Regions from separate parts of the Grylomicrobium aquisgranense genome, predicted to be linked through region 3. Evidence: predicted binding sites of a transcription regulator. Region 3 holds the regulator's gene; each other region holds the start of a gene.
What was found. Region 3 encodes Rex, which represses fermentation and respiration genes when NADH is low (regulators of the CRP and FNR family bind a similar motif). Its sites were predicted from a motif close to GTGAANNNNTTCAC; they were not measured.
Positions count from the first base shown of each region.

Region 1: a site for Rex is predicted at 6,268-6,281, ahead of MOZ60_RS06985 (flavocytochrome c). Genes of this name have one in related genera too.
Region 2: a site for Rex is predicted at 5,364-5,377, ahead of MOZ60_RS05240 (acetyl-CoA C-acetyltransferase). Genes of this name have one in related genera too.

Region 1 covers NZ_JALBUR010000015.1:16,112-23,563, reverse strand. The annotation lists gene MOZ60_RS07010 (alpha-amylase family glycosyl hydrolase) at 1-529, shown strand, start outside; gene MOZ60_RS07005 (hypothetical protein) at 677-913, shown strand; gene MOZ60_RS07000 (LysR family transcriptional regulator) at 929-1,831, opposite strand; gene MOZ60_RS06995 (2-hydroxyacyl-CoA dehydratase) at 1,885-3,141, opposite strand; gene MOZ60_RS06990 (acyl-CoA dehydratase activase-related protein) at 3,144-6,077, opposite strand; gene MOZ60_RS06985 (flavocytochrome c) at 6,299-7,452, shown strand, end outside.
Region 2 covers NZ_JALBUR010000009.1:57,862-65,313, forward strand. The annotation lists gene MOZ60_RS05215 (electron transfer flavoprotein subunit alpha/FixB family protein) at 1-246, opposite strand, end outside; gene MOZ60_RS05220 (electron transfer flavoprotein subunit beta/FixA family protein) at 266-1,057, opposite strand; gene MOZ60_RS05225 (acyl-CoA dehydrogenase) at 1,074-2,234, opposite strand; gene MOZ60_RS05230 (3-hydroxyacyl-CoA dehydrogenase NAD-binding domain-containing protein) at 2,353-3,231, opposite strand; gene MOZ60_RS05235 (enoyl-CoA hydratase-related protein) at 3,254-4,048, opposite strand; gene MOZ60_RS05240 (acetyl-CoA C-acetyltransferase) at 4,051-5,250, opposite strand; gene MOZ60_RS05245 (LURP-one-related/scramblase family protein) at 5,591-6,064, shown strand; gene MOZ60_RS05250 (nucleoid-associated protein) at 6,142-7,185, opposite strand; gene MOZ60_RS05255 (toprim domain-containing protein) at 7,233-7,452, opposite strand, start outside.
Region 3 covers NZ_JALBUR010000027.1:14,098-21,549, reverse strand. The annotation lists gene rimI (ribosomal protein S18-alanine N-acetyltransferase) at 1-82, shown strand, start outside; gene tsaD (tRNA (adenosine(37)-N6)-threonylcarbamoyltransferase complex transferase subunit TsaD) at 60-1,073, shown strand; gene MOZ60_RS09100 (redox-sensing transcriptional repressor Rex) at 1,132-1,749, shown strand; gene asnS (asparagine--tRNA ligase) at 1,762-3,150, shown strand; gene MOZ60_RS09090 (LicD family protein) at 3,168-4,013, shown strand; gene abc-f (ribosomal protection-like ABC-F family protein) at 4,013-5,866, shown strand; gene MOZ60_RS09080 (diphosphate--fructose-6-phosphate 1-phosphotransferase) at 5,927-7,144, shown strand; gene MOZ60_RS09075 (5'-methylthioadenosine/S-adenosylhomocysteine nucleosidase) at 7,165-7,452, shown strand, end outside.

The DNA.
Region 1 (7,452 bases), on a different contig from region 3:
GAAGCTTGCCTTCCTGTTCCTGTATACGATGCCGGGTGTTCCGTTTACGTATTATGGCGATGAGATCGGCATGCGGAAGCTGAATCTGCCAAGCCATGAAGGCGGCTATTTCCGCACAGGATCCCGCACGCCGATGCAGTGGAATGCCAGCACGAATGCTGGTTTCTCAGCGGGTGATCCTGCTTCTCTGTATCTGCCGATTGATGAAGAAAAGTATCAGGAGGTCAATCTGGAAACGGAAAAGAAAGATCCTGCTTCTTTGTACAGTGAAGTGAAGCGTCTGCTTGCCTTCCGCAAAGAACATTCCTGCTTCCTGGCTTCCAGCGGCTTCACGCTGGTCAGTGATGATTATCCGCTGATCTATGAACGTCATGATGACAAAGAAAAGCTGACTGTTGTGATCAATCCATCCCGCGAATCCTTTGGGACAAAGCTGCAGCAGAAAGATGTCATCTACAGCACCTTTGATCAGGAAATCAAAGATGGCGTTCTGCCGGGACAGAGCGGCTTCATCCTGCAGTCAAAGTAATGAAGAAAGATCTGTTTTGACAGCAGATCTTTTTTCCTCTTGCAAAGAGGATGAAGTTGATCTATGATACTGACACATCACGAAAAGCACAGGCGGTTATGGAACAGCTTTTTATAATGGCTGTTTCAGAAAGGCAGGTGCTTTTTTATGATGAAGACGATTGTTGTGACAAGTGTGAAGAAAAATGCTGGCTGTACAGAGGTTGTCTGGCAGCTCAATGGAAGTGAGCAGGTTTCTCACTTCTACCGGCACGGGGATGGCTCCATTGGGTTTGATCCTTACTTTGTGCGCCATTCCCTGACGGTGCAGGCAGTGGTCTTTGCACTGGCAAATGATTCATCCTTTCCCAGAAAGGGAAAGAAAACGGCTGTGCTCTCGGCATGAGGCACCGCCGTTTTTTCAGATTGCCGGAATGGCTTTGGCACGTTCTTCTGCCTTGGCCATCAGTTCATCCAGATAGGTATTGTCTTTGTGGTTCTTCCTGCAGGCAAGCACAACCGGAATGGATCCTTCCGGCTGTAATGGCACTGCCGCCAGCCCCTGTGCCTTGGCAACGTTCAGGGTTGAGATCGGCAGCAATGCAACCCCATGTGTACGCCTGACGGTATCGAGAATTTTATCAATGTCAGCGGTATGCACATTTTCTGTAGAGATGTGGCTTGCGATCAGCAGCTGTCTGCAGAAAGAATAGGAACCGCTGTGGGGATTGCTGAGATAGAAAGATTCATTCTTCAATTCACGCAGGGTAATGCTTTTGCGCTTTGCGGCAGGGTGGCTGCTGCAGACAATCGCTGCTACCTCGTCGGCGGCCAGCTGCACAATTTCATAATCATTTCCCAATACCTGGCTGCGGCGGGCAACAATGGCATCAAAATAGCCGCTGTTCAGTCCTTTCAGCAGGGTGGGTACTTCGCCTTCCTCCAGATGGAGCTCACATTCAGGATGCTCATCTTCAAAGTTGCGGAAGAAGCTATTCAGGCGGTACTGGCGCAGGATGGGCAGATGGCCGACATACAGGGTGCGGCGCTCTCCGGTTTTATACGGATCCATGGCTCTGACCATGGCATGATAGCGGCGCACAAAGTCAATTGCCATCGGCAGCAGTGCTTCTCCTGCTTTGGTCAGACGGCCGGAGGCCATGCCCTGGCGGTCAAACAGCACGCAGCCAAGCTCTTTTTCAAGGCGCAGGATTTCTTCGGCAGCTGATGTGCTGTAGCGGTGCACACTGCCATCCGGCGTGACATAGATTTCGCTTTCTGCCGCATTGATAAAAGCTTCCAGTTCCTGAATTGTCATAATCATATCTACCTCTGATTTTAGTATAGCATGCCAAAAGAAAAAGGACCGTGCGGTCCTTATGCATTCTGTTTGGCCAGATTCTCTTTGGCCACTGCAAGCATCAGCTTGATGCGGTTTTCCTGATTGACCTTGGTGGCACTGGGGTCATAGTCAATCGCACTGATATTTGCCTGCGGGTATTTGGCACGGATCGTATTGATCACGCCTTTGCCCATGATGTGGTTGGGCAGACAGCCAAAGGGCTGGGCACAGATGATGTTGGGATAGCCGCCCTTGATCAAAGATACCATTTCACCGGACAGCAGCCAGCCTTCACCCATCTTGGCACCAAGATGAATAATGCCTTGGGTCCCCTTGATCAAATCATAGAAGCTTTCTTCGCCATAGAAGCCGCATGCCTGCATTGCTTTTGACATCGAAACACCAATGCCATCCAGCACTTTCAAGGCAGCCTTCCAGCCAAGCTCAGTGATCTTATTGCCGCCATAGAGCTGAATATCCATCTGGAAGTTTTTCACACAGTAGTTGACATATCCCATCAGTCCCGGCATGTTCACTTCACAATCCTGCTCTTCCAGGAACTTTTTAAGTTCATTATTGCCCATCGGTGAAAACTTGACATAGATTTCGCCAACCACGCCGACCTTAACTTTCTGGATACGGGTGATCGGTACTCTGGCAGCATCGCGGGCAATCTCTTTGAAGCAGTGCTTCATCGCCGGAATCGTATAGTTCTTGTTCGCATGCATCCAGCCTGAGATCGTATGGATCCATTTATCACTCCAGGCATCGGCTGCCCCGGGTTCATTTTCATAGGGACGGATCTGATTGCGCAGGGCATCGATCATATCGCCATACTCCGCGGCAGCCAGTACCTTCTCACCCATCTTCAGGGTAAATGGCATCTGGGATCCTTTTTCAAGACCAGTCGGATTGATCGAGGCGACCGGAATATAGCCATAGCCTGCTTTGACAAGGGCTTTGCGCAGCAGCTTGATATAGTTGGACGCACGGCAGCCGCCGCCGGACTGTGAGATCAGCAGGGCAGTGTGGTGCAGATCATACTCACCGCTGTTGAGCGCATCCAGGAACTGGCCGATGACCAGCAGGGCAGGATAGCACGTATCGTTATGTACATAGCGAAGGCCAAGCTGGGATACATTTGATCCACGGTTTTTCAATACTTCCACGTGGCATCCTTCACTGTCCAGGGCTGCCTGAATCAAAGCAAATTGAATCGGTGCCATGTTGGGGATCAGGATCGTGTAATCCTTCAGCATATCCTTGGTGAAATTCGGTGTGAGATACTGCATAGTCACTCCTTTTCTTCTTTTTCCTTCTGCTCGTCCAGGGCCGCAAACAAAGAGCGGATCCGAATATTGACGGCACCAAGATTGGTGATTTCATCAATCTTGAGCTGGGTGTACAGCTTGCCGCCTTCCTGCAGAATTTCCTTGGTTTCATCGGTTGTGATGGCATCCAGGCCGCAGCCAAACGATACCAGCTGCACAAGATCCATATCTTTCTGGGTTGTGCAGTATCTGGCCGCCGCATACAGACGGCTGTGATAGGTCCACTGGTTCAATACGGCCGTAGGGAACTTATGCACGATCCAGGAAACACTGTCTTCGGTGATGACGGCAGCGCCCTGGCGCACAATGAGCTTGTCAATGCCATGGTTGACTTCCGGATCCACATGATAGGGACGGCCAGCCAGGACGATGATACGTTTGCCCTGTTTTCTGGCTTCTTCCACAATCCATTTGCCATGGCTGCGGATATCCTGCATGTGCTTTGCATATTCTGCATAGCCGGCGTCGGCCGCCTGCTCCACAAGCTTCTTTGGAATACCATGAAAATAGCGGGCCAGATACTTCGGGGCATCATGCTTGAAGCGCGCTGGATTGTCAAGATTCAGATAATCGTAAATAAACAGCTTGTCATGCAGTTCTGGCACATTGTTGGCCAGCACTTCCGGATAATAGGCAACCATCGGGCAGTTGTAGTGATTGTCGCCAAGGCCTTCATCCATGTTGTAGCTCATGCACGGATAGAAGATGGCATCCACATCCGGATCCTTTGCCAGTTCCATGATGTGGCCATGGGACAGCTTGGCCGGATAGCATGCGGTATCACTTGGGATGGTACCCTGACCTTCCTGATACAGCTTACGGCTGGAAACAGGGGATACCTTGACACGGAAGCCAAGGGTTGTCCAGAAGGCATGCCAGAATGGCAGCAGCTCATACATGTTCAGACATAGCGGAATGCCGATCGTGCCTCTATTGCCATTGCCAGGATTTTTTGCATAGGCAAGCAGAGCATTGAGCTTATAGGCATACAGGTTCAGAGTATCATCTGATGCCTTGCCGGTGACCGGCTTCTCGCAGCGGTTGCCGGAGATCAGCCGCTTGCCATCAGAGAATGTATTGATGGTCAGCTGACAGTGATTGCCGCATCCCTGACACTGTACGGAAGTAACTTTCTGACTGAAGTCTGCCAGTTCCTTCTGATTCAGGATGGCAGATTGGGCATCCTTTTTACTCTTTCGCAAGCCATACAAAGCAGCACCATAGGCACCCATCAGACCGGCAATGTCAGGGCGGATGACTTCTACGCCCATTTCTTTTTCGAAGGCACGCAGCACGGCTTCATTGTAGAAGGTGCCGCCCTGTACAACGATGCGGCGGCCAAGCTGATCAGGACTGGAAGCACGGATGACCTTGTACAGGGCATTCTTGACAACCGAGATGGAAAGACCAGCGGAGATGCAGTCAAGGGTGGCACCATCTTTCTGGGCCTGCTTGACAGAAGAATTCATAAACACGGTGCACCGGGAGCCAAGATCCACCGGATGCCTGGCAAACAGGCCCTGCATGGCAAATTCTTCCACGGTAAAGTTGAGCGCTTTGGCAAAAGTCTGCAGGAAACTGCCGCAGCCGGAAGAGCAGGCTTCATTCAGGAAGATGTCACTGATCGCGCCATCCTCAATCTTGAAGCACTTCATATCCTGACCGCCGATATCAATGATGAAGTCGACATCCGGCATGAAATGCTTGGCAGCCGTGAAATGAGCTACGGTTTCTACCAGGCCATAGTCACAATGGAAAGCCTGCTTCATCAGCTGTTCGCCATAGCCGGTTGCCGTAGCGGACTGGATATACAGGTTCGGGTGCTTTTCATAGAGTTCCTGCAGGGTCTCTTTGACCATCGGGATCGGGTTGCCGTTGTTGGGCTGATAGCGGGTGAACAGCAGTTCACCTTTATGATTGATCACGGCAATCTTGATCGTCGTGGAACCGGCATCAATGCCGATATGCACCGGTCCGCATGTTTCATCAAAGGGAACACGGGGGACAGCTGCCTTTGCATGGCGGTTATGGAAGTCCCAGTATTCCTCCCGGCTTTCAAACAGGGGAGGCAGCGAAGCATACTTTGCCTTGCCGCTGTATTCGGAAAGATTCCGGATGACATTGCGTACATCCAGTTCTTCATCCGCATAATACGCAGCCCCCAGGGCGACATACAGCAGGGAGTTCTTTGGACATGTGCCTTTGACGTGCAGTGTTTTGTCAAAACTGTCCCGCAGACATCTGGAGAAGGTCAGCGGGCCGCCCAGGTACAGGATATTTCCCTGGATGGGGCGTCCCTGGGACAGGCCGGCAATCGTCTGGTTGACAACAGCCTGATAGATGGAAGCAGCGATATCGCCTGTTTTGGCACCCTGATTGATCAGCGGCTGTACATCGGACTTGGCAAAGACACCGCAGCGGCTGGCAATGGTATAGGTGCGCTCTGCCTTGCAGGCTGCTTCATCCATCTGGGACGCATCCATCTTCAGCAGGGTCGCCATCTGGTCAATGAAAGCACCAGTACCGCCGGCACAGGATCCGTTCATCCGCACTTCTGTGCCGTTGGTCAGAAACAGAATCTTGGCATCTTCACCACCGAGCTCAATGATGCAGTCAGTGCCGGGGTTGAGCCGGTTGGCTGCCACGCGCTCTGCGAACACTTCCTGTACAAAGGGTACCTGGCACGCATCGGCCAGGCCCATGCCCGCCGAGCCGGAAATGGCCAGAATGGCTTTGCCATCCGGCAGGTATTTATTCACAATATCAGTGAGCATTTCCTCACCCTTTTCCAGGATGTGGCTGTAATGGCGCTGATAATCTGAGGCAACGATTTGATTCTGATCGTCCAGAACCACGCATTTGATGGTTGTCGAACCAATATCCAGACCAACTCTCATGCAGATCCTCCTAAACATATGCAAGCAAAAACAACCTTATTTTAGTAATAAAAGGCAAACAGTCAATTTATGCACCTGCAACAATGAACAAAGAAGGCATATTGTATGCTAGCCAAGAAAGAACAAAGCAGACAGGCTGCCATCGAAAATATTGGTATTTTGCACAAGCCATGCTATTCTATTTACGCGTGTGGAAATTCACACTAAATGGGAGGAAGAGTATGGATCAGAAACATGGTTTCAGACTTGGAACCGTCGGCCTTTTTGCCGCGGCTCTGGTTCTGGGCGCAATTCCTGGCTGTGCCAAGAGCAAGGGTGTTTCCGGTGATTTTACAGGAACAGCCAAAGGCAACGGCGGCACAGTTACAGTAACAGTGACGCTGAAAGATTCTGTGATTACAGATGTCAAGGCAGATGGACCGGATGAGACACAGGGGATTGGCTCCAAGGCCATTGATAAGCTGCCTGGTGAGATGGCATCTGGCAATACACTGAATGTGGATGCAGTCTCTGGTGCTACCATTACATCTAATGCCATCAAGGAAGCAGCTGCGGCAGCTTTGAAGTCTGCCGGCCTGAATCCGGATGACTATCAGAGTGTGGCAAGTGCTGCTGCAGCTGAGGATGTGACGGAAGACGCTGATGTGGTTGTTGTCGGTGCCGGCGGTGCTGGTATGACAGCTGCAATCGTTGCGGCCAATGAAGGCAAGTCTGTTGTCATTCTGGAAAGCCAGGATGCCGCAGGCGGAAACTCCGTACGTTCTACTGGTGGCATGAACGCTGCCAAGACATCCTATCAGGATGAAAATCAGTTCAATGAGGCCGCTGGTGTTCAGAAGACTCTGGATACAGCTGCCAGCAAGTACGCTGACAACCAGGCTATTACAGACCTGGCCAAGACGGTACAGGAACAGTGGGATGCCTATCAGGCAAATCCGACTGGCTACTTCGATTCTGTAGAGCTGTTTGAGCTGGATACACTGATCGGCGGCAAGGGCATCAATGATCCTGCCCTGGTCAAGACACTGTGCGAGAATTCTGCAGATTCCATCGAGTGGCTGTCTTCGATCGGTGCTGATCTGAAGAATGTCGGCCAGTTCGGCGGTGCTTCTGTCAAGCGTATTCACCGTCCGGTCAACGCCGAAGGCAAGACAACAGCAGTTGGTGCGTATGTTGTGCCGATTCTGGAGAAGAATGTCGAAGATCTCGGCGTCAAGGTTTACTACGATACAACTGCCAACAAGATCCTGATGAAGGATGGCAAGGCTGCTGGCGTTGAGGCTGAAGGCAAGTCCGGCAACAAGGTGACTGTCAATGCCAAGGCTGTTGTTCTGGCTACCGGCGGTTTCGGTGCGAACAACGACATGGTTGCTGA
Region 2 (7,452 bases), on a different contig from region 3:
GCGGTAATCCTTCAGCTTCGGGTCATCAATGACGACAACCTTATCTGCACCATATTCAGCCAGCTCATCAACCAGGCCGCCGACATTCTCACCAATCAATACAGCAGTGACTGTCTTGTCATCCAGAGACTCAGCGAGTTCTCTGGCTTTGCCAAGAAGCTCCAGGGTAATCGGAGAAAGCTTTCCATCAACCTGCTGGGCATAAATTGCAGTACCCTTGTATTCTTCCAGATTCTTCTTAATCATCTCTTCTTCCTCCCATTACTCAGATCACATGCTTTTCAGCAAGCACATTGACGATATAGTCAGCTGCATCTGCCGGTGTATCCGGTGTCACCTTGACACCCTTGCCCTTGGCAACCTTATCAGATGCCTTGGCAATCATGGTCGGAGAACCTGCCTTACCAATATCGGAGTCATCAACGTCCAGGTTTTTTCTGCCCCAGACAGTTACATCCTTGGCATATGCGTCAAAGATTCCACCAGGTGTCATATAACGAGGTGTATCCAGCTCAGAAAGAGCTGTGATCAGGCAAGGCATCTTGGCTCTGACAATCATATAGCCATCATCAAACTGTCTCTTGACGACAACCTCATTGCCCTCAACCTTGACTTCTCTTGCATAAGAGATCACCGGAATGCCCAGATGTTCTGCAATCTGCGGACCAACCTGTGCAGTATCGCCATCGATTGCCTGACGTCCTGTAAAGATCAGATCGTACTTCATATTCTTCAAAGCACCGGCAATTGTAGAAGAAGTAGCCCATGTATCAGCACCGCCGAGCACTCTGTCAGTTACCAGGACACCATCATCAGCGCCCATGGCCATAGCCTCACGCAGAACTTCATCAGCCTTCGGCAGGCCCATGGTCAGTACAGTAACCTTGATATTCTCAGGATCCTTGTCCTTGATTTCCAGAGCTGCTTCAAGACCAGCCTTATCATCAGGGTTCATGATCGCCAGCATAGCGCCGCGGTCCAGGGTTCCATCCGGTTTGAACTTGACGCCGCCCGCTGTATCAGGAACCTGCTTGATGCATACTACGATATTCATCATCTTCTGTCTCCTTCTCTTATTTCAGCATATCTGCGGAAATGACCATTCTCTGTACTTCAGAAGTACCTTCATAGATTTCCGTGATCTTCGCATCTCTCATCATACGTTCAACTTCATATTCTCTGATGTAGCCATAGCCGCCCATCAGCTGAACACACTCGGTTGTAACATGCATTGCTGTTTCAGCCGCAAACAGCTTAGCCTCAGCAGCCTCTACAGAATAACGCGGCTTGAGAGCCTTGGCCTCAGCAGCACGGTATACAAGGAACTTGGCTGCCTCAACCTGTGTCTTCATATTAGCAAGCTGGAACTGTGTATTCTGGAACTGAGACAGAGATCTGCCAAACTGCTTTCTTTCCTTGACATATGCCACACAGCGGTCCAGTGCACCTTCCGCAAGGCCAAGAGCCTGCGCAGCGATACCAATACGGCCGCCATCCAGTGTATGCATGGCAATCGGGAAGCCCTTGCCTCTTGTGCCAAGCAGATTGTCCTTCGGAATACGGCAGTCCTGGAAGATCAGCTCATATGTGGAAGAACCGCGGATACCCATCTTGTTCTCCTTTGTACCAAAGGTGAATCCCGGTGTACCCTTTTCAACAATGAAGGTAGAGAATCTCTTCTGCTTTCTGCCCTTCTTGTCCAGCACGATGTCTGTGTAAGCAATGATGATATAGATATCTGCTTCCTTACCATTGGTAATGAAGCACTTGGAACCATTCAGAACCCACTCCTGGGTAGCTTCATCAAAGACAGCCTTTGTCTGAGCACCCTGAGCATCTGTACCAGCACCCGGCTCAGTCAGAGCGAAGGCACCAAGCTTTTCACCCTTGGCCAGCGGAACCAGGAACTTCTTCTTCTGCTCCTCTGTACCAAATGTATTGATCGGATCCATGCACAGGGAAGTATGTGCAGATACGATGACGCCGGTTGTGCCGCAGACCTTGGACAGCTCCTCAACCAGCATGACGTATGTCAGCGGATCGCAGCCCTGGCCGCCATATTCCTTCGGAATCGGAACACCCATGAAACCGTACTTCTGCATCTTCTTGACAGTTTCCCGCGGGAATTCTTCCGTTTCATCCACTTCAATTGCATGCGGCTTTACTTCTGTTTCGGCAAAGTCTTTGAAAAGCTTTTGCGCCATCTGATGTGGCTTGTCCAACTGGAAATCCATTTCTATATTCCTCCAATATTTCAAACATGGCCGGGAGCGTCTATTCTTTCATCTCCCGCATACCATAGCAACAGCGCTGAGCGTCAAATACGTCCAGCGCTGAAGTTCGCAACTGATCTTATAACTCGTCTACCGGTGTCTTGGTTCTGTCCGCATTGTACTTGTAGAAGCCAATGCCAGTCTTGACACCCAGATGTCCGCCTCTGACCATCTTTCTTAACAGCATAGCCGGACGGTACTTGGAATCGCCTGTCTCTTTATACAGTGTATCCATGATGGCAAGAACGATATCCAGACCAATGAAGTCGCCCAGTTCCAGCGGTCCCATCGGATGGTTGCAGCCAAGCTTCATAGCAGTATCGATGCCTTCGATGTTGGAGACACCTTCGCTGTAAACCTGGATACCCTCGTTGATCATCGGGATCAGGATACGGTTGACAACAAAGCCCGGAGCCTCATTGACTTCAACCGGCGTCTTGCCCAGCTTGACAGCGATTTCCTTGACTGCCTTGACATCTTCATCAGATGTGTTGGCACCCTTGATGACCTCAACCAGCTTCATCACCGGAGCCGGGTTGAAGAAATGCATGCCGATAACAGGCTTCTTCAGGCCTGCGCCAATCTCTGTGACAGACAGAGAAGAAGTATTTGTGGCAAAGATGCACTTGTCATTCTTGACAATGTTCTCTTCCAGATCCTTGAATGTGCTCTTCTTGATGTCCATGACTTCCAGAGCTGCCTCAACAACCAGATCCGGATCCACAGCCTGAGAGTTCAGGCCTGTCTGCATCTTGTTCAGGATGGCATCCTCTGCTTCCTGTGTCATCTTGCCCTTGGCAACACGCTTATCAAGAGAAGCCTTGACCTTGGCCTTGCCGCCATCAGCGAACTCCTGCTTGATATCGCAAAGATACACTTTCTCAACATCAGCGCACTGGGCAAATGCCTGGGCAATGCCGCGGCCCATTGTACCAGCACCAATAACTGCTACCTTCATCTGTTATTCCTCCTGTCTTACCTTATGCATTCTTGAAAGCCACATGCTTGACTTTCTTTGGATCATCTTTCTTGCGAAGGAAATTGGCCATGCCTTCCTTCTGGTCCTCACTCTCGAAGCAGCTGCCAAACAGTCCTTCTTCCACTGTCACAGCTTCATCCATCTCTTTTTCAAGACCTTCGTTGACAGCCTTCTTGCAGGCACGTACCGCAATCGGTGCATTTGCAGCGATTGTCTGGGCCAGCTTCAGTGCTGTCGGCATCAGTTCTTCTGCAGAGACAACCTGATTAACCAGGCCAATGCGCAGTGCCTCATCTGCCTTGATATTGCGGGCAGTATAGATCATCTGCTTGGCATAGCCAGGTCCAACCAGTCTTGCCAGACGCTGTGTACCGCCAAAACCAGGTGTGATGCCCAGGCCTGCCTCAGGCTGGCCAAACACAGCATTTTCACTGGCGATACGGAAATCGCAGCTCATTGCAAGCTCATTGCCGCCGCCAAGAGCGAAGCCATTGACAGCCGCAATCACCGGGATCGGGAATGTCTCAATACGGCGGAAAAGATCATTGCCCTTCTTGCCGAATGCCTTTCCTTCTTCCTTGGTCAGTGTGCTCATCTCACCAATATCAGCACCAGCCACAAAACTTCTGTCACCAGCACCCGTTACAATCAGGCAGCGCACTGTATTGACATCGACACCATCCAGCACGGCGCTCAGATCATCGAGAACCTGAGAATTCAGTGCATTCAGTGCCTTCGGACGGTCAATGGTAATGATGCCAACCTGACCGTTTACCTCATAATCGACAAAGCTCATTGTCAGTCCTCACGCTCCACAACAGTAGCGCAGCCCATGCCGCCGCCGATGCACAGTGTTGCAAGACCTCTGTGTGCATTCTTCTGCTTCATGGCATACAGCAGAGTAACCAGGATTCTGGCACCGGAAGCGCCAACCGGATGACCCAGGGCAATGGCACCGCCATTGACGTTCAGCTTTTCAGGATCGAAATGCAGTTCCTTGGCAACTGCGCAGCTCTGTGCAGCAAATGCCTCGTTAGCCTCATACAGATCGAAGTCATCGATGGTCAGGCCTGTTCTCTTCATGACCTTGCGAGTTGCCGCAACCGGACCAACACCCATAATTGCCGGATCAACACCAGCCAGGCAGCCGGCAATCCATGTTGCCATCGGCTTGATGCCCAGTTCCTTTGCCTTGTCTTCAGACATGATGACAAGCGCAGCAGCACCATCATTGATACCAGAAGCGTTGCCTGCTGTGACAACACCGCCCTGCTTGCCAGAGCAGCACTTCAGCTTGGCAAGAACCTCAGGTGTCTGACCCTCTCTCGGGCCCTCATCTGTATCAACAGTTACAATACCCTTCTTGCGGCCCATGTTGACCTCAATCGGAACAATCTCTTCCTTGAAGCGGCCATTGTCACGGGCATCGCATGCTTTATTCTGAGAATGAGCGGAGAACTCATCCAGCTCTTCTCTTGTCAGATGCCATCTTTCAGCTACGTTCTCAGCTGTAATCATCATGTGATAGTCATTGAATGCATCCCACAGCGCATCATGGACCATAGCATCAACCAGGCCATCCTTCGGTGTATTCATACGATAACCGAATCTTGCATGCGGCAGCAGGTAAGGACCATTGGACATGGATTCCATACCGCCGGCAACGACGATATCCGCATCACCTGCTTCAATCATCTCAGCTGCCATATTGACGCAGTTCAAACCAGAACCACAGACAACATTCACGGTGACAGCCGGTGTTTCTACCGGCAGACCAGCCTTGATTGAAGCCTGTCTTGCCGGGTTCTGTCCCAGACCAGCCTGGATCACATTACCCATATATACATGGTCGACCTGCTCAGGCTTCAAGCCTGCACGCTTTACTGCTTCCTTGATCACAGCAGCACCGAGATCCACTGCCGGAACGGTGCTGAGTTCGCCGCCCATCTTACCAATGGCTGTACGGCAGGCACTCGCAATAACAATTTTCTTTGACATCTGATGTGTCTCCTTCCTTATGAGCAACTTGTTAAAGTTTTCTCATGCACGAATAAAGATACCACATGACAATCCTATTTTCAATCAAGTTTCTGTAAAACAAAGTTCAATATGTGCTTTATTTCACAACTCGTTTTTATATATTTCAATTCTTTGCCAAATTGAAATTTCCATCTGCCTGCCAATATATATCATCGTTTTATTTATGCATCATTTTGCTAAAGTACCATTAAAAAGCTGCTTCAGAAAAAATTATTATAAAAGAAGCTGATCTGAACCACCAAAAGGGAAAAGTAATATGAATATTGTCATATAATATTCTCATCAGGGAAGAAATACCGTGAAACTGCTATTTAAACAGCGCATCTTAAGCTGGTTCGACAGCTATGACATTTATGATGAGGAAGGAAATACCATTTACGTCGTCAAAGGACAACTGGCATGGGGACACTGTCTGAAAATCTTCGACAACTGTGGAAATGAACAGGGAACAGTACAGGAAAGAATATTCCGTCTTCTGCCTCATTTCGACCTGTATGTGGCAGATCAGAAAATCGGCTCTGTCCAGAAACGATTCACATTCTTCAGTCCGGTCTATGACATTGACTTCAACGGCTGGCAGGCAAAAGGATCCTTCACTGGGTGGAATTATTCCATCATTGACCGCCATGGTGAAATCATCGCAGAGATCCGCAAAGAACTGTTCCACCTCAGCGACACCTATGTTATTGATGTCAAAAATGACGAAGACTCACTATATTGCCTCATGTTCGTTCTCGCCATCGATGCCGAAAAATGTTCTCAGGGCAATTGAACTGAAGACAACGTACCCACTCGGTCCATACTGATTCAGCTTATCCCGCAAAAAAAACAGGATCACTTAAATCCTGTTCAGCTTCGATTCAGTATTTTCCCAATGTGCTTGATCTCAATCGTGATGGTGCCATCCTCATGCTTGATAAACTCAATCAGATCCGGATTCTGAAAGTATTCCACCGGAAAGCTCAATTCAATACCGGTATCCGTCTTGAGCTTCTGGTTCTTCATTTTGCGCACCACGGCTGCCTTTGGCACTTCCAGCGCATCCGGCACCTCGGCCTCTTTGCGCTTCTGCTCAAACGCAGCAGCCATCTCTTCCTGGTGATCATAACCGGCAAATGCTTCTTCCACTGCCTCTTCCATCGCCAGCGGCCTTTCTTCCTTTGCACTGGTGCGTACAGCCCGCTTGATGCCGGATACCGCAATCGATGGATTCTCATCATACTGCTGGGCAACCTCATTGGCGATCTGTGTCATCTGGGAAATGACTTCCTGATCTGATTTCTTCCCAGTGCAGTGCAGCAGCACATCCTGCAGCAGGGCTGTATCATCCGGCCAGTTTGTTTCATCTGTATACAGAATCTCATCATTGAGCAGATTGACAAAGCAGAAGGAAGAAAGCTTCCGGGTGGCAGAAGGCAGAATCGGCTGGTGTGCAAAGCTGTTAGCCACCCTGTCACCATTCATCTGTGTTGTATGCGTCCAGGCACTCTGGTTCATTAACAGCATGATGCCAAAGTATGGTACCTCATCTGCCCGGAAATCCACAGCCAGTACATCCAGGCAGGCACCAGGATGCTCTTTCAGCCAGGCTGAAAGCACCCCTGCCGCATCACCACTGGTTTCTTCAAAGTCTTTGCGCTGATGAAAAAAGTCATGCATCAGCACCTGAAACGGACTGTCGGGCAGAAACGTACCATGGCGGCTGCGCAGGTCATTGAAACATCTTCTCGTATGCCCGTAGACATACTTCTGGATTTCCGGCTTTTCCAGATCCAATGTCTGCTGTGAGAGAATTTCGGTATCTGTACTGCTGTCAAAAATATGCAAAATCGCCCTTGTCAGAACAATGCCGGCACTCTTGTCTTCCAGTACTGCTTCTTCGTTATCTTCCATCTTCTTCGTTTAAAAAAGCGGGATCCTGCCCGCTTTTGCAAGTCCTTTCAATCTTTTTTATCCGTTTCCGGTTCGCCTTCAATCGGGCCTTCCTGATCTGCAGGTGCGGTCCGGTCCATGATCGTGCCGCAGTATGGACAGATCGGCTTTTCGATATTCACTGTATGGCCGCACTCCGAACAATCGCAGGCAGGCAGATACAGATAGCCGCCCATGACTGTGTCAGATGGCTTTCTGTGATGAATCCAATACCCATGTTTCTTGCTC
Region 3 (7,452 bases):
AGGCTACTATTCAGACGGGGAAGATGCCTGGCTGATGGTAAAGCCGGTAGGAGGTTCAAATGACACTGATTCTCGCAATTGAAACAAGCTGTGATGAGACAGCCTGTGCCGTCGTCAGAGACGGCCGTGAGATCCTTTCGAGCATCGTCTCGAGTCAGATTAATGTACATACATTGTACGGCGGCGTTGTGCCTGAAGTAGCAAGCCGCATTCATGTTGAAAACATCTCAGCGGTGATCCATGAAGCTGTCCGCAGAAGCGGTGTGACGATGGATGACATCGATGCCGTCGCCTATACACAGGGACCAGGTCTGATCGGCTCTCTGCATGTCGGTGTGCAGGCTGCCAAGACACTTGCCTGGGAGTTCCATAAACCGCTTGTGCCGATCAATCATATGACCGGACATATCTATGCCAATCGGTTTGTCGATACACTGGAATTTCCGCTGCTGGCCCTGGTTATTTCCGGCGGCCACTCCCAGCTTGTCTGGATGAAGAATGACTGGGATTTCAAAGTCATCGGTACAACCTGGGACGATGCCATTGGCGAAGCTTATGACAAAGTATCCCGCGTATTGGGCACCGGATATCCGGGCGGCCCAGTCATTGACAAAATGGCAAAGCTTGGCCATCCGCACTATACACTTCCGACACCCCGCGTACAGGGAAAATATGATTTCTCTTTCTCTGGTCTGAAGACAGCTGTGTCCCAGCTCATTCAGCGCGAAGAAAAGAAGGGAAACCCGATTGTCAAGGAAGATGTTGCCTATGCATTCCAGGAAGCAGCTCTTGGCTCTATGGTAGAGAAGACATTGAATGCCGTCGCCGACCTGCATCCCAAAACAGTTGTTCTGGCTGGCGGTGTCGCTGCTAATTCCCGTCTGCGTGAGCTGATGAAAGAAAAGATGACAAAGTTCCCGGAAGTCAAACTGATTATTCCGGGCATCAAGTACTGCACAGATAATGCGGCGATGATTGGTGCAGCAGGGTATGTTGCCTATCAGCACCATTTGTTTGGTGATTTCACGGCTTCGGCTGATCCAAGTCTGGAGATGCCTGGTGAAGGCGAGTGAAAAACGATAATAAATTCACAAAGTCGTAAATTTATGTTATGATATCGACGGTGATATTATGACAGACTATGTAGTACCAAAAGCAACACTGCAGCGCTATCCCGTCTATCTGAAAGCCCTGCGCAAGCTGAAAAATAATGGCTATGACCGTATTATGTCAAAAGAGCTTGCGGATTATGTCGGAATTGAATCAACGACAATCCGCCGTGATTTCAGCTTTCTCGGCAAGCTTGGCAAACAGGGATACGGATACGATGTGGATAAACTCATCAGTATCTTTTCTGAACAGCTCGGTGTGAACTTTGATGAAAAAATTATTCTGATCGGTGCAGGCAACCTCGGCAAGGCACTGCTGAACTATAATAACTGGAACCATGTCGTTGGTGAGATTGTGTGCGCATTTGATATCGCACCGCAGAATATCAAGGCATCGGTTCCGGTTTATGATATTAAGGATCTTCATGAGAAGATGCCAAAAGGGTGCCGGATTGCCATTCTGTGTATTTCACAGAGTGTACAGGAGACGGTTGATCTGCTGGTAGCCAATGGAATCCGCGGCATTGTATCCTTTGCCATGGATCACTTCTCGGTGCCTGCCGGCGTATTTGTAAAACAGGTGGATGTTGTCTCATCAATTCAGGAACTGGTTTTTGAGGCAAATTTGATGGAAAAATAAGAGGAATAAATTATGCCAACTGAAATGAGTGTGCGTGAGCTCTATGAGCTGACTGCTGAGGGATCCCAGCTTGAAAAAGATCAGGTTGAATATGTCCAGCTTCAGGGGTGGATCCGTTCCAACCGCAGCGGCAAGGCCGTTTCGTTCATTGCTCTGAATGACGGTACATATCTGGCCAATGCCCAGGTTGTATACAGTGCAGACAGTCTTTCCAACTATGAGGAAGTTTCTCATTATCTGACTGGTACGGCTGTTTCTGTGATCGGCCGCTATGTGCTGACACCAGACAACCGTCAGCCATTTGAAGTGCAGGCAACTGAAATTGATCTGGAAGGTGCCTGCGATGCGACTTATCCGCTGCAGAAGAAGCGTCACAGCTTTGAATATCTGCGTGAAATCGGACATCTGCGTCCCCGCACAAATACATTTGAGGCCGTCTTCAGAGTCAGAAGCTGCCTTGCGATGGCCATTCATGAATTCTTCCAGAACCAGGGCTTTGTCTATGTCAACACACCGCTGATTACCGGCAATGATGCCGAAGGTGCCGGCGAAACATTTACGGTTACAACCCGCACAGATGGCAACTGGGAGAAAGATTTCTTTGGCAAGCATGCCTCTTTGACTGTCTCTGGACAGCTGCACGCCGAAGCTTATGCAATGGCATTCCGCGATGTCTATACATTCGGTCCTACCTTCCGTGCTGAAAACTCCAACACAACAACCCATGCGGCTGAATTCTGGATGATTGAGCCGGAAATGGCATTTGCGGATCTGGACTACGATATGGCTGTGATCGAAGACATGGTAAAGTACTGCATAACCTATGTTTTTGATAACTGCAAAGAAGAGATGAAGTTCTTCAATGAGCGTATTGATAAGACACTGATCGAACGTCTTGAACATGTGCGTTCTTCCCAGTTCCGTCAGATGCCTTATACAGAGGCCATTGAAATCCTTGAAAAGCACAAGGATGAATTTGAAAACAAGAATATATTCTGGGGCATGGACCTCAATACGGAACATGAGCGCTACCTGTGCGAAAAGGTTGTCAAGGGACCGGTGTTCCTGACTAACTATCCAAAGGATATCAAAGCGTTCTATATGCGCCAGAATGACGATGGCAAGACCGTTGCTGCGGTAGATCTGCTTGTACCGGGTGTCGGCGAACTGGTCGGCGGCAGCCAGAGAGAAGAACGTCTGGATGTTCTTGTCAACCGCATGAAGGAACTTGGCATGAACCTGGACAACTACCAGTGGTATCTGGATCTGCGCCGGTATGGCGGCTGCCAGCATGCCGGTTTCGGTCTTGGCTTTGAAAGACTGATCATGTATATCACAGGCATGGAAAACATCCGTGATGTCATTCCGTTTGCCCGTACACCGCGCAATCTGATGTATTAATACCGAAAGGAGCAGAAATGGAACAGTACGTTGTCAAGAAAAATCCGGATGGCTCAGAAATTACCGTTGCCGATGTACAGAAGGTGCTGCTGGTAATTCTGAAAGATATTGATGCCATCTGCCGGCGCCATTCCATTTCTTACTGGCTCAATGGCGGCAGTGCACTCGGTGCTGTGCGCCATCAGGGTTTCATTCCCTGGGATGACGATGCGGATATTGCCATGATGCGTTCTGATTTTGAGCGCTTCATTGAAATCATGAAGAAGGAATGCCCGGAAAAATATGTCTTCCAGTGCTTTGCGACCGATGACCGTTACAATGTGCTGATCCCTGGCATGAAGATCCGCATGAAAGGTACCTATCTGCAGGAAGTCAATACACTGCTGGATAACCGCTGCAAAGGATATGAGGGCTGTGACGGTATCTTTGTGGATGTCTTTGTCTATGACTATGTTTCTATAAACATGTTTGAAGACCTGCCGCGCCGTCTGCTCAATGATGTGCTGATGGTGCCGGAAGTTGTCGCGGATAATGTGCTGCATATCAACCCGATTGGCATTAAAAAAGCGATCATGAACAATGCGCATGCCTATGGCAGACACTGTGAGAAGAAGCACAGCGACTATATTGGCTTTGATCTGACATGGGTATGGAAGAGCCCTTTCAAGCCTTTTATCTTCCGGTATGATGATATTTTCCCGGTGCAGTATGTTCCCTTTGAGGATACGCAGCTGCCTATTGCGGCCCACCCCCATGAATTCTTAACCATGGGAATCGGCCCGGGATATATGCAGCTCCCGCCTGAAAACAAGCGGTATGCCAAGCATATCCGTGATATCCGCCTGCCAAAGGAGGATGATTGATGCTTTACCAGGTAAGTCATGGCGCCAAAGATTTTGGCGCCAATACTGTTTTTGAGGATGTACAGTTTGAAATACGCGGCAATGAGAAGATTGCCATAGTCGGCCGCAATGGCTGCGGTAAAACAACCTTTCTGCGCTGTATGTGCGGAGAGGACCATTTTGACAAAGGAAATATCTCCCGTCCCAACAGCCTGACTATTGGTTATCTGTCCCAGAAGGTTCTTGACCATGATGAAAATACAGTGGAGCAGGAACTGAAAGCTGTCTATGCGCCATTGTTTGCTCTGCAGAAGCAGCTGGAAGCACTGGAAGCACAGATGGCAGAAAATCCTGACGAAAAAGTCATGAACCAGTATGCAGACCTGCAGGAGAAATTTGAGCGGAGCGGCGGCTACAACTGGGAAGCCGAAATGAAGACGGTTTTCACGAAATTCGGCTTTCAGCTCGAAGATCTGCACCGCAGAATCGGTGAATTCTCCGGCGGTCAGAAGACCAGAATTGCCTTTGTCCGTCTGCTTCTGTCAAAACCGGATATTCTTCTGCTGGATGAGCCAACCAACCATCTGGATCTGGCTGCTATTGAATGGCTGGAAGGATATGTCAAAAACTATCCGAGTGCCGTTGTCGTCGTCTCTCATGACCGGATGTTTCTGGACCATGTTGTTTCCGTTGTTTATGATATGGAATTTGGCAGGATGAAGCGGTATGCAGGCAACTACACTTCATATGTGGAACAGAAGAAGAATGATCAGGAACGCCAGCAGGCAGCCTATGTCCGCCAGCAGAAAGATATCCAGCGTCTGGAAGCACTGATTGAGAAATTCCGCTATAAGAAAAACAAAGCTGCTTTTGCCCAGTCCAAAATGAAGTACCTGGACCGCATGGAGAGGGTAGAAGAAGTACAGCACAATGACAAGCAGTTCCATGCCGACTTCTCACCGCGCCTGAAGGGTGGGGAAGAGGTGCTGGAAATAGAAAAGCTGGTCATTGGCTATGACCACCCGCTTGCCCAGGTGACAATGAAAATACGGCGCGGTGACAGGGTTGCGATCATTGGTGACAATGGCACCGGCAAATCAACTCTGGTCAAGACTCTGATGAATCTGGTGCCAAAACTGGGTGGATCATTCCTGTTTGGCCATCAGATCGAGATCGGCTATTTTGACCAGCAGCTTGCCCAGTTCTCCAGCGGTAAAACCGTGCTGGAAGAAATCTGGGATGAACATCCGGATATGGACCGCACTGCCATACGATCTGTACTGGGCCGCTTCCTGTTTTCGGCAGATGATGTTTTCAAGCTGGTGGATGTACTGTCTGGCGGAGAGAAGGTCAGGCTTTCCCTTGCTAAGCTCATGCTGCAGCATGCCAATCTGCTCATTCTGGATGAACCGACCAACCATCTTGATATTCCCGGTAAAGAAGCACTGGAAGATGCCCTGCGCGGATTTACCGGTACGATTCTGTTTGTTTCCCACGACCGTTATTTCATCTCGCAGCTTGCTACCAAGATGCTTGTACTCCATGATGGCAAAGCTGATTTCCTGAATGAAACCTATCAGGAATATATGGAAGGAAAACAGGTTCAGGAAGAAAAGCCTGTGGAAAATAAGGAAGTTGCGCGTCCAAGAACACAGAAAGCCAAGAATCCAGAAGCAATCCGGCGGCAGATTGCCCAGTTGGAAAAAGCAATTACTGCCAAGGAACAGGAACTGGAAGACAGCAGGGCGCTGCGCTTTGAACCGGAGTATTATCAGGATCAGGCAAAAATGGATGAGCTGGATGCCCACATTGATGACATCCACAATGAACTTGCCCATATGTATGCGGACTGGGAGGAGCTCTCTGAAGAATGAGAGCTTCTTTTTTTATCATAATTGCCGCTATAATGAGGACAGTAAAAAGGAGAATTGCATATGTCGAATTGCATCATTGCCCAATCAGGCGGACCTAGTTCTGTCATTAATGCCACGGTGGCAGGCATTGTCAAAGCCAATCAGCTGAATCCGCTGTATGAACATGTTTATGGCGGCCTGAATGGCATTGAGGGCATTCTGCAGGAACGTTTTGTGGATCTGACCAATATGAGTGATCTGGAAAACAGGCTGCTGCAGCAGACACCTTCCTGTGCCCTTGGCTCCTGCCGCTATAAGCTGAAAAGAGACAATGAGGCAGATTTCCAGAAGATTATTTCAATCATGGACCATTACCAGATTGAAACCATGTTTTATATCGGCGGCAATGATTCCATGGATACGGTGGCTGCCCTGAGTGAATACACAGCCAGTCATCAGATTGCCAATCACCGCTTTGTCGGCTGTCCCAAGACGGTTGACAATGATCTGGTGGAAACAGACCACTGCCCGGGCTTTGGGTCTGCTGCAAAATTTATTGCGGCAACTGCGCTGCAGTGCTGGTATGACATCAATGCATATCCTTCCAGCCGCACCGAAGTCTTCATCCTGGAAACAATGGGCAGAGATGCCGGCTGGCTCGCCGCGTCTGCCTGCCTCAGCAACAAAGTGGATATCCTGATCGTGCCAGAAGAACCGTTTAACAAAGAGCATTTTCTCAACAGAGTCAAAGATGTGATTGCATTGCGGTCCAAATGCTTTGTAGCAGTTTCTGAAGGCGCACGCTACATCGATGGCACGTATCTTTCCTGCGGAGAAGCGCGCAGTGAACTGTTTGGGCATACAGTCTTAGGCGGAGCAGGCAGGGCCCTGGAACAGATGATTCTGGATGCAGGGATCGCCAGCCGATGCAAGGTGCAGGATCTGTCTATTGCTCAGCGCTGCCATGCCACGGAACAGTCATTGACAGATGTCACAGAGAGCTTCCAGCTTGGCATGTCTGCCCACATGCGTACGGCAGATCCTTCGTTCACAGGCAGAATGGTGGGTCTGAAGCGGCTGCCCACAGAGCAGTATGTCGTATCATGCTTTGATGTTGATGCTGAAAAAGTTGCCAATTTCGTAAAGAATTTTCCATCTCAGTGGCTGCTGCCGGATTATGGCGGGATCAGTGAGGAAGCCAGACAATACATGCTGCCTTTGATCAAAGGGACACCGGAAATCATCTATGATGAAACCGGTCTGCCTGCCTATATAAAACCGTATTATCTGGTAAGATAGGTGAGCGAGGTAGGAATACGATGAAAAATACAGGCATGATTGCTGCAGTGGAAATTGATGCAGTAAAAGAAAAATACGGGGAACCTGCAGAAATGCTGCAGGCAGGAGGATTTCCGGTCTATCATTATGTAACAGACAGCGGGAACCTTTATATTCTCCATTCCGGACCAGGTGAAATCTCAGCAGCTGCCGGGACACAGGCACTGATCTCAGAGTTTCATGTCTCTTTGATTACAAATTTCGGTGTCGTCGGCGGATTGAGTGAGGAAATGAGCAAGGTGCGTCTTTGCATCGTAGACAAGGTTGTA